2 regions of the Sphaerimonospora mesophila genome follow, and region 1 is predicted to be linked to the other one. Evidence: riboswitches for the same ligand, from Rfam matches in the RefSeq annotation. Region 1 holds a riboswitch; the other holds the start of a gene.
What was found. A riboswitch is a leader RNA that binds a small molecule or an ion and turns the genes downstream of it on or off. The one in region 1 is predicted to bind cobalamin.

Region 1 (5,812 bases):
GCGATCACGTCGGCCTCGCCGATCAGCCGGGCCGTCTTGACCGTGACCAGCTCGGGGTCCCCCGGGCCGAGTCCCACCCCGTACAGCCGTCCTGTCATCGCGATCACTCCGTCTCGCTGGCGATGGCGTTGACCGCCGCCGCCGTCATCGCACTGCCGCCGCGACGGCCGTGCACCACCAGATACTCGAGGCCGCTGTCCGCCAGCGCCTGCTTGGACTCCGCCGCACCGATGAAGCCGACCGGGATGCCGAGCACCGCCGCCGGCCTGGCGGCCCCTTCCTCGACCAGTTCGAGCAGCCGGAACAGGGCGGTCGGCGCGTTGCCGATCGCGACCACGGCGCCGCCGAGGCGGTCGCGCCACAGTTCGAGCGCGGCGGCGCTGCGGGTGGTGCCGAGCCGTTCGGCGAGTTCGGGTACGGCGGGGTCGCCGAGCGTGCACACCACGTCGTTGCCGGCGGGCAGCCTGCGCCTGGTCACGCCGGACGCGACCATCATGGCGTCGCACAGCACGGGTGCGCCGCGGCGGAGCGCTTCGCGGGCGTGGGCGACCACGGAGGGCGACCAGCCGAGGTCGGCCACGAGGTCGGTCATCCCGCAGGCGTGGATCATCCGTACCGCCACCTGGGCCACGTCGGGCGGCATCCCGGTGAGGTCGGTCTCGGCGCGGATGGTCGCGAACGAGCGGCGGTAGATCTCGGCGCCGTCGCGAATGTAGTCGGTCACTGCCGCCCCTCCCGGTAGCCGTCGGCTGTGGCGATCATCTGGACGACCCGGCCGCGCGGCAGCCCGCAGCGTCGCGCGCATCCGGCCCAGTGAACGGGTGTGTCCGTGGCCCGGTCCAGGCCGGCCACCCAGCGTCGTGCGTCGGCCTGGACGTCCGCCAGCGACTTGGCGCAGCCGGGACGTCCGGTGCATGCGGTGACGCCCGCCCACGGCGAGTCCGGATCGGTGACGAGCCCGGCGGCGTCGAGCGCTTCGGCCGCGCGGTCCGCTTCGGCCGGGGACAGATCCGGCACCACGACGGTACGCCAGGGGGTCAGCCGTACGTCGTCGCCGACGTCGGCGAGCGCCCGGGCCTGGGCGGCCGACAGCCTGCCGAGCGGCACCAGGGCTTCGAGGGCCACCCGGCCGTCGCGCTGCGCGTGGCGTCCGGCGCGGCGGAGTCCCCGCGGCCGCCGCACCTCGAAATCCGGGCTCACCTCGAATCCCGGGCTCACCTCGAATCCCGGGCTCACCTCGAATCCCGGGCTCACCTCGAATCCCGGGCTCACCTCGAATCCCGGGCTCACCTCGAATCCCGGGCTCACCTCGGAATCCGAGGTGGCGGGGGCCCCGAGCCCGGCCACGGCGTCGACCAGGCGGGCGGCGACGCGCGCCGGCCCGTTCTCCAGTTCGCGGATCCGCCACGCACCGGTGCTCGCCGGCGTACCGCCGTCGGCCGACATGTCGCAGTCCGCCCGCGTGGCGCCGCGCGCCTCGGCCTGCGCGGCCCGCTCGTCGAGGAACGCCTCCGCAGCGGAGATCATGAGCGAGGCCGCGGATTCGGGACGCGTGGTCAGCCCGCTGTCGGAACCCGCCAGCAGCAACCGCGCCCCGGTCCGGTGCTCGGCCGCGAGCGTGACGTCGGCGCCGAGCCCGGCGACGTCTCCGGTGCCGTCGTCGAACGCGAACAGGAACCGTCCGGGAAGCTCGGCCAGCCGAGGGCGAGCGCACAGTTCCCGATCCAGCGCCTCGACCAGCGGCCGGGTGGCGAGCAGGCCGGCGTGGCCGCGCCCGCCGAGCGGCGAGGCGACGATGTTGCGCACCCGCTCGTGCGTGGCCGACGGCAGCAGGCCGGCGGCGGCCATCCGCCCGGCGAAGGCGGCGGGCGCGCGCAGGCCGCGGACCTGGACGTTCGCCCGGGAGGTCAGCTCGATCACCCCCGAGCCCAGCTCCGTGGCGCAGGCGGCCAGCTCGCGCAGCTGCGCGGGGGAGATCACCCCGCCCGGCAGGCGGATCCGGGCCAGCGGGCCGTCGGCCGCCTCGTGCACCTGGAGCGCTCCCGGACAGGCGTCCGAGCGCTCACGTCCGGAAAAGTCGCTTATCGACACGGTGAGGATGGTAGCGCCAGTTATTTCGGAGGCTTTTGTGTCGTAGGCTCCTCGGTAGGCGATGGCAATGGGAGGAAGCCGGTGTGAAACCGGCGCGGTCCCGCCACTGTGACCGGGGAGCGAACCCCACCGCAGGCCACTGCCCGGCGACGGGTGGGAAGGCCGGGGGGAGCGTCGATCCGGGAGCCAGGAGACTCCTGCCGTCGTGACACCCGCGACCGGGGCGAGGACCCCGAGGGAGGATTGCGTCGTGCCAGGCGACAGCCGTACCGTCCTGCTGCTCTCGACTTCCGACACCGACCTGCTGAGCGCCCGTGCCAGTGGCGCGGCCTATCGCCTGGGCAACCCCGCCCGGCTCGGGGTGGACGACCTGCCCGATCTCGTGACGGACGCCGACCTGGTGGTGGTGCGCCTGCTGGGCGGACGGCGGGCCTGGGAGAAGGGGCTCGACGCGCTGCTGGCCGGCCCCCGCCCCGTTGTGGTGCTGGGCGGCGAACAGGCGCCGGACGCCGAGCTGATGGAGCTCTCCACGGTCAGCGCCGGGGTCTGCGCCGAGGCGCACGCCTACCTGGCACAGGGCGGGCCGGCCAACCTGGCGGAACTGCACGCGTTCCTGTCCGACACGGTCCTGCTGACCGGCGAGGGGTTCGCACCGCCCGCGCCGGCCCCCTCGTGGGGGCGGCTGGAGCGCCCGGCCGGTTCGCGGAGCGGGCCGGTGGTGGGCGTGCTCTACTACCGCGCGCATCACATGGCGGGCAACACCGCCTTCGTGGAGACGCTCTGCACCGCCATCGAGGACGCGGGCGGGCAGGCGCTGCCGGTCTTCTGCTCGTCGTTGCGCACCGCGGAGCCCGAGCTGCTCGACACGCTGCGCGCCGCCGACGCGCTGGTGGTGACCGTGCTGGCGGCGGGCGGCTCCCGGCCGGCCACCGCCGGGGCCGGCGGCGACGACGAGGCGTGGGACGTGGGCGCGCTGGCCGAGTTGGACGTGCCGATCCTGCAAGGGCTCTGCCTGACCACGAGCAGGCAGGCGTGGGAGGAGAACGACGACGGGCTGTCGCCGTTGGACGCGGCCTCGCAGGTGGCGATCCCCGAGTTCGACGGCCGGATCATCACCGTGCCGTTCTCGTTCAAGGAGATCGACGAGGACGGGCTGACCGTCTACGCCGCCGACGCCGAGCGGGCCGCCCGGGTGGCGGGCATCGCCGTACGGCACGGCCTGCTGCGGCACACCCCGCCGGCCGAGCGGCGGTTGGTCGTGATGCTGTCGGCGTACCCGACCAAGCACTCCCGGATCGGCAACGCCGTCGGGCTGGACACGCCCGCGAGCGCCGTACGGCTGCTGGCCCGGCTCGCCGAGGCGGGCTACGACCTGGGCGAGGGGTTTCCCGGCGTGGCCGAACAGGACGGCGACGCGCTCATCCACGCCCTGATCGCGGCCGGCGGCCAGGACCCCGACTGGCTGACCGAGGAGCAGCTGGCGGGCAATCCGGTACGGATCTCCGCCGCCTCCTACGAGCGGTGGTACCGCACCCTGCCCGAGGACCTGCGCGCGGACATGGAGCGGCACTGGGGGCCGCCCCCCGGCGAGCTGTTCGTGCACGACGGCGACATCGTGCTGGCCGCGCTCCGGGCCGGGAACGTGGTGGTGATGGTGCAGCCGCCGCGTGGCTTCGGCGAGAACCCGATCGCCGTCTACCACGACCCCGATCTGCCGCCCAGCCACCACTACCTGGCCGCCTACCGCTGGCTGGCAACGGGGGGAGGGCCCCTCGGAGAGGGGGGTGGGGAGGGCACCGGGTTCGGCGCGCACGCGATCGTGCACGTGGGCAAGCACGGCAACCTGGAATGGCTGCCGGGCAAGTCGGCGGGCATGTCCGCCTCCTGCGGCACCGACGCCGCCATCGGCGACCTGCCGCTGATCTATCCGTTCCTGGTCAACGACCCGGGCGAGGGCACGCAGGCCAAGCGGCGGGCACACGCCGTGCTGGTCGACCACCTGGTGCCGCCGATGGCGCGTGCCGACACCTACGGCGACATCGCGCGGCTGGAGCAGCTCCTGGACGAGCATGCCTCCATCGCGGCCATGGACCCGGCCAAGCTCCCCGCGATCCGGGCGCAGATCTGGACGCTGATCCAGGCCGCCCGGCTCGACCACGACCTCGGGCTGGCGGACCGGCCGCACGACAGCGAGTTCGACGACTTCATCCTGCACGTGGACGGCTGGCTGTGCGAGGTGAAGGACGCCCAGATCCGCGACGGCCTGCACGTGCTCGGCCAGGCGCCCACGGGTCAGGACCGGGTGAACCTGGTGCTGGCGATGCTGCGGGCCAGGCAGATGTGGTCGGGCCGGGAGACCCTGCCCGGGCTGCGTGAGGCGCTCGGCCTGGCCGAGGACGGCACGGCGCGGCTGTCGGCCGTCGACCGGGCCGAGACGGTCGCCCGCGACCTGGTGGAGGGCATGGAGGAGCGCGGCTGGGCGGTGGAGGCGGCGGCCGAGGTCGCCCGCGCCGTCCTCGCGGAGCGGTTCCCCCGGGAGAGCGCCCAAGGGCTCCCCGGGGAGGGCGCCGAACTCGCGGGAGGGTCCCCCCGGGAGGGCGCCGAGCTCGTCACGCGGATCCTCACCTTCGCCGCCACCGAGATGGTGCCGCGCCTGGCGCGCACCACCGACGAGCTCGACCACGTGCTGCACGCCCTGGACGGCGGGTACGTGCCCGCGGGGCCGAGCGGCTCACCGCTGCGCGGCCTGGTCAACGTGCTGCCGACCGGCCGCAACTTCTACTCCGTCGATCCCCGCGCGGTGCCGAGCCGGCTGGCCTGGGAGACCGGCCAGGCGATGGCCGACTCGCTGCTGGCGCGCTACCGCGCGGACACCGGCGAGTGGCCGCGCTCGGTGGGGCTGTCCATCTGGGGCACCAGCGCCATGCGCACGGCGGGCGACGACGTGGCCGAGGTGCTCGCGCTACTCGGCATCCGCCCCGAGTGGGACGAGGCGTCGCGCCGCGTGACACGCCTTGAGCCGATCGACCTCGGCGAGCTCGGCCGGCCGAGAATCGACGTGACGGTCCGCATCAGCGGCTTCTTCCGCGATGCCTTTCCGCACGTGGTCACCATGCTCGACGACGCCGTACGGCTGGCCGCCGCCCTGGACGAGCCGCACGGGGACAACTACGTGCGGGCCCACGTCGCCGAGACGGGCGGCGACGAGCGCCGGGCGACGATGCGCGTCTTCGGCTCGGCGCCCGGCGCGTACGGAGCCGGGCTGCTGCCGCTCATCGACAGCCGCAACTGGCACGACGACGCCGACCTCGCCGAGGTGTACGCCGTGTGGGGCGGCTTCGCCTACGGCCGCGACCTCGACGGTGTGGCCGCGCGGCCACAGATGGAGGACGCCTACCGCAGGATCGCCGTGGCGGCCAAGAACGTCGACACGCGCGAGCACGACATCGCCGACTCCGACGACTACTTCCAGTACCACGGCGGCATGATCGCCACCGTACGCGCGCTCACGGGGCGGGCGCCCGCCGCGTACGTCGGCGACAGCACCCGGCCGGACGCGGTCCGCACCCGGACGCTGTCGGAGGAGACCTCGCGGATCTTCCGCGCTCGCGTGGTCAACCCGCGGTGGCTCGCGGCGATGCGGCGGCACGGCTACAAGGGCGCCTTCGAGCTGGCCGCCACCGTCGACTACCTGTTCGGTTACGACGCCACGACGGGCGTG
Region 2 (5,812 bases), on a different contig from region 1:
GTAGGGAAAATCGGAAAGGAGCATCGTGCGCTCTCTCGTCCTGCTCGGCCTGGTCGGCCTCGCCGCCCAGCTCGTCGACGGCAGCCTGGGCATGGCCTACGGCGTGACGTCGAGACGCTGCTGCTCGCCATCGGCACCAACCCCGCGGCGGCCTCCGCCACCGTTCACCTGGCCGAGATCGGCACCACCCTGGCCTCGGGCATCTCGCACTGGCGTTTCGGCAACATCGACTGGAAAGTGGTCGGCAAGATCGCCGTCCCCGGCGCCGCCGGCGCGTTCGCGGGCGCGACCTTCCTGTCCAGCCTGTCCACCGAGGTCGCCGCCCCGGTCATGTCATTGATCCTGCTGGCACTGGGCGCCTACATCTTGGTCCGTTTCACCGTGCTCGGCCTGCCGCGCGGCAACCTGGGCAAGCCGCTGCGCGCCCGCTTTCTGGCCCCGCTCGGCGTGGTGGCCGGTTTCGTCGACGCCACGGGTGGCGGCGGCTGGGGCCCGGTGGGCACCCCGGCCATCCTGGCCAGCGGCCGGTTGGCGCCGCGCAAGGTGATCGGGTCGATCGACGCCAGCGAGTTCGCGATCGCGATCGCCGCGAGCGTCGGTTTCTTCGTCGGCATCGGCTCGGAGAACATCGACTTCTCCTGGGTGGCCGTGCTGCTGCTCGGCGGCGTGATCGCGGCCCCGCTGGCGGCCTGGCTGGTGCGCCACATTCCGCCGCGCGTCCTCGGTTCTGCCGTGGGCGGCATCATCGTGCTGACCAACGTGCGCACCCTGCTGCGCAGCGACTGGATCGACGCCCCGGGCGGCGTGCAGTCCGTCGCCTACATCGCCATCGCCGTCATCTGGGCCGCCGCCATCGCCTACTCGGTGCGTGCGTACCGCCGCGACAAGGCCAACGAGTCGGTCGAGGCGGTCGAGGCCGAGTTGGGCGGCCGCGACGCCGAGACCGAGACCGCCCCGGCCTGATCACCCCGCTCGTCCGGCCGGCGCCGCCCGGGAAAGGCGCCGGCCGGACGACAGTGGGTCAGGTCGCCTCGGCCCGAATCCGCCGGGCGGCGTCGACCAGGTTACGCAGCGAGTCGTGCACCTCCTGCCGGCCGCGGGTCTTCAGCCCGCAGTCGGGGTTGGCCCACAGACGTTCGAGGGGGATGGCCGCCAGCCCCTCACGCAGGAGGGACACCAACTCCTCCGTGCTCGGGACGCGGGGAGAGTGGATGTCGTACACCCCTGGCCCCACCTGCCGGGGATAGCCCGCCTCGGCGAGCTCGTGCGCCACCCGCATGTGCGAGCGGGCGGCCTCCAGGCTGATCACGTCGACGTCGAGGGCGTCGATCGCGGCCAGGATCTCGCCGAATTCGGCGTAGCACATGTGCGTGTGGATCTGGGTCTCGGGCCGTACGCCCGCCGTGGTGAGGCGAAACGCCTCGGTGGCCCATTCGAGGTAGGCGGGCCGGGCGGCGGCACGCAGCGGCAGCGTCTCGCGCAGGGCCGGCTCGTCGACCTGGATGACGGCGGCGCCGGCGGCCTCCAGATCGACGACCTCGTCGCGCAGGGCGAGGGCGACCTGCCGGGCGGTGTCGGCGAGCGGCTGGTCGTCCCGTACGAACGACCAGGCGAGCATGGTGACGGGCCCGGTGAGCATCCCCTTGACCGGCCGGCTCGTCTGGGACTGGGCATAGGTGGCCCACCGCACGGTCATGGGCGCGGGCCGGGAGACGTCCCCGGCGAGGATCGGCGGCCGGACGTAGCGGGTGCCGTACGACTGGACCCAGCCGTGCCGGGTGGCGACATAGCCGGTGAGCCGCTCGGCGAAGTACTGGACCATGTCGTTGCGTTCCGGCTCACCGTGGACGAGGACGTCCAGGCCCGCCTTCTCCTGGAAGGCGATGACCTCGCGGATCTCGGCGGCGATGCGTTCGTCGTAGGCGGCGTCGTCGATGCGTCCGGCCAGCAGGTCGGCCCTGGCCGCCCGCAGCTCGTCGGTCTGCGGGAAGGATCCGATCGTGGTCGTCGGGAGCACGGGCAGGTCCAGGCGGGCGCGCTGGGCGGCGACCCGCTCGGCGTACGGCTGAGCCCGCCTGGTCTCCCGTACGGTCACCGCGGCCGCGCGTGCCCGTACGACCTGGTCGCAGGTGATCGCGGAGGTCTTCCTGGCCGCCAGGGCGGCCCGGTTGTCGGCGAGGGCGTCGGCGATGACGTGGGTGCCGCGGGCCAGGCCCCGGGCGAGGGTGGCGACCTCGGCGGCCTTCTGCCGGGCGAAGGCGAGCCAGGCGGCGATCTCGGGCTCGATCTCGCCCTCGGCCGCGACGTCGAGCGGGACGTGCAGGAGCGAGCAGGAGGCGGCGACGTCCACCCGTCCGGCCAGGCCGAGCAGGGTGGCGAGGGTGGACAGCGACCTTTCCAGGTCGTTGATCCAGACGTTGCGGCCGTCGACGACCCCCGCGACCAGGCGTCTGCCGGGCAGACCGCCGACCCGCGCCAGCCCGTCGAGGTTGGCCGCGGCCGGGCCGGTGAAGTCGAGCGCGAGGCCGTCGACGGGGGCGGCGGCCAGCACGGGAAGGGCCGCGCCGAGCCGGTCGAAGTAGCTCGCCACGAGGAGCTTCGGCCGGTGGGTCAGCGCGCCGAGCTCCCGGTAGGCGCGGGCGACCGCGTCGAGGACGGCCTGGGGCTGGTCCTGGACCAGGGCGGGCTCGTCGAGCTGCACCCACTCGGCCCCGGCGGCCCGCAGCCGCGCGAGCACGTCGGCGTAGACCGGCAGCAGCCGGTCGAGCAGCGTGACGGGATCGAAGCCCGGCTCGACGCCGGGGGCCGGCTTGGCGAGCAGGAGGTAGGTGACCGGGCCCACCAGGACCGGCCGCGCGTCGTACCCGAGGGTGAGCGCCTCCCGGAACTCCCCGACGGGCTTGGCGGGATCGGCGGCGAAGACGGTGTCCGGCCCGAGCTCGGGCACCAGATAGTGATAGTTGGTGTCGAACCACTTGGTCATCTCCAGCGGAGTGACCTCCCCGGTGCCGCGGGCCATGGCGAAGTAGCCGTCGAGCGGGTCTGCCTCGAACGCGGCACGGTGCCGTTCGGGAATCGCGCCCACCATGACCGTGGTGTCCAGCACATGGTCGTACAGCGAGAAGTCACCGCAGGGCACCTCGCCGATGCCGGCGTCGGCGAGATCGCGCCAGGCCGTACGACGCAGGTCGGCGGCGGTCGCGCGCAGCTCGTCGGCGCCGACACGCCCCGCCCAGTAGCCCTCGATCGCCTTCTTGAGTTCGCGGTCCCGCCCCTGGCGCGGGTAGCCGTACACGGTCGCCAGCGGAGTGGGGGCGGCGGAACTGTGAGCCATGAAACTCTCCTTCGCGAGTCACGGACGACGCCGACCGGCCCCGAAGACGTGAAGGAACGCCCACCGGCGAACGCGCGCATACCGCTCGCGAAGCCGCCGGCCCGCCCACGAGGCCATCGACATCACCGCGCGCGGTCGCACGCGGGCAGTGGCAGGTCTTCGGACTCGCGGGCACGCCACGGGCTCACCGAGCCCGGACATCTACTGGCCGTCGCTTCCCTGACCGTGCTGGCCCAGTGCGTTGACGGCGGTCGTTCCCACTCACCGCTGCGGGGCAGTCCCGGAATTGGCCTGCCCACTCCGAGGTGAGCGCGACCGCACCGGGTTCCCTCTTACGACGCTCCCGCCTGGCGGGCGGAGGCGAACCGACTGCGCCACCAGAGTAAACCCGAGGATCACCGCCGCTCACCCGGACCCGTCCGGTAGGGGCGGGCATGAGCCCCGTGGCCGGATGGTCCGTACCGGCGGTCCGCTCGCCGCGACAGATCACCGTGGCACGCCCGGGGGAGCGCCGTGGTGCGTTCGGGATCGACACCGTTTCATTAGGACGCAACATGTTGGGTGTGACATCGAGCCGCCACCCCATATATGGTGTCCCTGCGCTGGTCCGGCCGCTCAGCCAGAGTGGCCGGGGCAAGAGGGAACCCGGTGGAAGTCCGGGACTGCCCCGCAGCGGTGAGTGGGAACGACCGCCGTCATACGCACTGAGCCATCACGGTCTGGGAAGCGACGGTCAGTAGGAGCTACGAGCGCGCCCACGAGTCCGAAGACCTGCCGGCGCGCCGCGTACGACCATGCGTGCGCGGCTGCTCCGAGGTCGCGCGGGACGACCGACGGCTCCGGCGGCGACCGCTGTGCGTCTCCGCCGGGCGTCTCCTGCGCGCACCTCGGTCATGTGGACCGAGTTCGCGAGGAGAGGACCATGACGGTCACCGGGGACCCGCCGACTCAATCGGCAACGGTGGACGAGCCCGTGCCGCGGCAGACCCAGATGCGCGTACGCAAGCGCGACGGCCTGTCGGAACCCGTCGACGTGACCAGGATCGTGCGTGCGGTCGAGCGCTGGGCGGATGATCTCGCCGACGTCGACCCGCTGCGCGTGGCGACCAAGACCATCAGCGGTCTGTACGACGGGGCGACCACCGCGGAACTCGACCGGCTGTCGATCCAGACGGCGGCCGAGATGATCGGCGAGGAGCCGCAGTATTCGCGGCTGGCCGCGCGGCTGCTGGCCGCCTACATCGGCGAGGAGGTGGGTGGTCAGGGCATCGCGTCATTCAGCCAGGCCGTCCGTCTCGGCCACGCCGAGGGGCTGATCGGCGACGCGACCGCCGAGTTCGTGGCCGCACACGCCCGCGAGCTGGATGACGCGGTCGATCCACGCGGCGACCTGCGGTTCGAGTATTTCGGGCTGCGCACCGTTTACGACCGCTACCTGCTGCGGCACCCGTTCACCCGGCTGGCGGTGGAGACCCCGCAATATTGGCTGCTGCGGGTGGCGTGCGGCCTGGCGCGGACGCCCGGCGAGGCGATCGACCTCTACCGCCTGATGTCGTCGCTGGCCTATCTGCCCAGCTCGCCGACCCTGTTCAACTCCGGCACCCGGCACACCCAGATGTCGTCGTGCTATCTGGTCGACTCCCCGCGCGACGAGCTGGGCTCCATCTACGAGCGCTACGCCCAGGTGGCGCACCTGTCGAAGTTCGCGGGCGGCATCGGCATCTCCTGGTCACGCGTTCGGTCGCGCGGCGCGCTGATCCGCGGCACCAACGGCCACTCCAACGGCATCGTGCCGTGGCTGCGCACGCTCGACGCTTCGGTGGCCGCCGTCAACCAGGGCGGACGGCGCAAGGGTGCGGCCTGCGTCTACCTGGAGCCGTGGCACCCCGACGTCGAGGAGTTCCTCGAACTGCGCGACAACACCGGCGAGGACGCCCGGCGCACGCACAACCTCAACCTGGCCAACTGGATCCCCGACGAGTTCATGCGCCGGGTCGAAAGCGACGACCTGTGGTCGCTGTTCGACCCCGACGAGGTCCCAGAGCTGCCCGACCTGTGGGGTGAGGCGTTCGAGACCGCCTACCGCGCGGCCGAGGCAGCCGGCCGCCACGTCCGCCAGGTCAGGGCCCGCGACCTGTACGCCAAGATGATGCGTACGCTCGCGCAGACCGGAAACGGCTGGATGACCTTCAAGGACACCTCGAACCGGTTCTGCAACCAGGCCGCGGAGCCGGGAAACGTGGTCCACCTGTCGAACCTCTGCACCGAGATCATCGAGGTGTCGAGCGACGCCGAGACCGCGGTGTGCAACCTCGGTTCGGTCAACCTCGCGGCCCACCTCGCCGAGGACCGCGGCGGCATGGACTGGGCGCGGCTGCGCGCCACGGTCCGGACGGCGGTGACGTTCCTCGACCGTGTGATCGACATCAACTACTACCCCATCGAGCAGGCCGCCACCGGCAATGCCCGCTGGCGTCC

Region 2: it holds a riboswitch for cobalamin, as region 1 does, so the genes downstream of both, AP234_RS14665 (ribonucleoside-diphosphate reductase subunit alpha) here and cobN (cobaltochelatase subunit CobN) in region 1, are expected to answer to the same signal.

What each region holds. Positions count from the first base shown of each region.
Region 1 covers NZ_BCBX01000042.1:158,351-164,162, reverse strand. Annotated here, with positions in the region: gene AP234_RS24305 (precorrin-2 C(20)-methyltransferase) at 1-98, opposite strand, end outside; gene AP234_RS24300 (precorrin-8X methylmutase) at 104-724, opposite strand; gene cobG (precorrin-3B synthase) at 721-2,091, opposite strand; cobalamin riboswitch at 2,119-2,310, shown strand; gene cobN (cobaltochelatase subunit CobN) at 2,342-5,812, shown strand, end outside.
Region 2 covers NZ_BCBX01000035.1:130,256-136,067, forward strand. Annotated here, with positions in the region: partial or broken gene AP234_RS14655 (sulfite exporter TauE/SafE family protein) at 26-963, shown strand; gene metE (5-methyltetrahydropteroyltriglutamate--homocysteine S-methyltransferase) at 1,022-3,334, opposite strand; cobalamin riboswitch at 3,468-3,720, opposite strand; cobalamin riboswitch at 3,921-4,127, shown strand; gene AP234_RS14665 (ribonucleoside-diphosphate reductase subunit alpha) at 4,257-5,812, shown strand, end outside.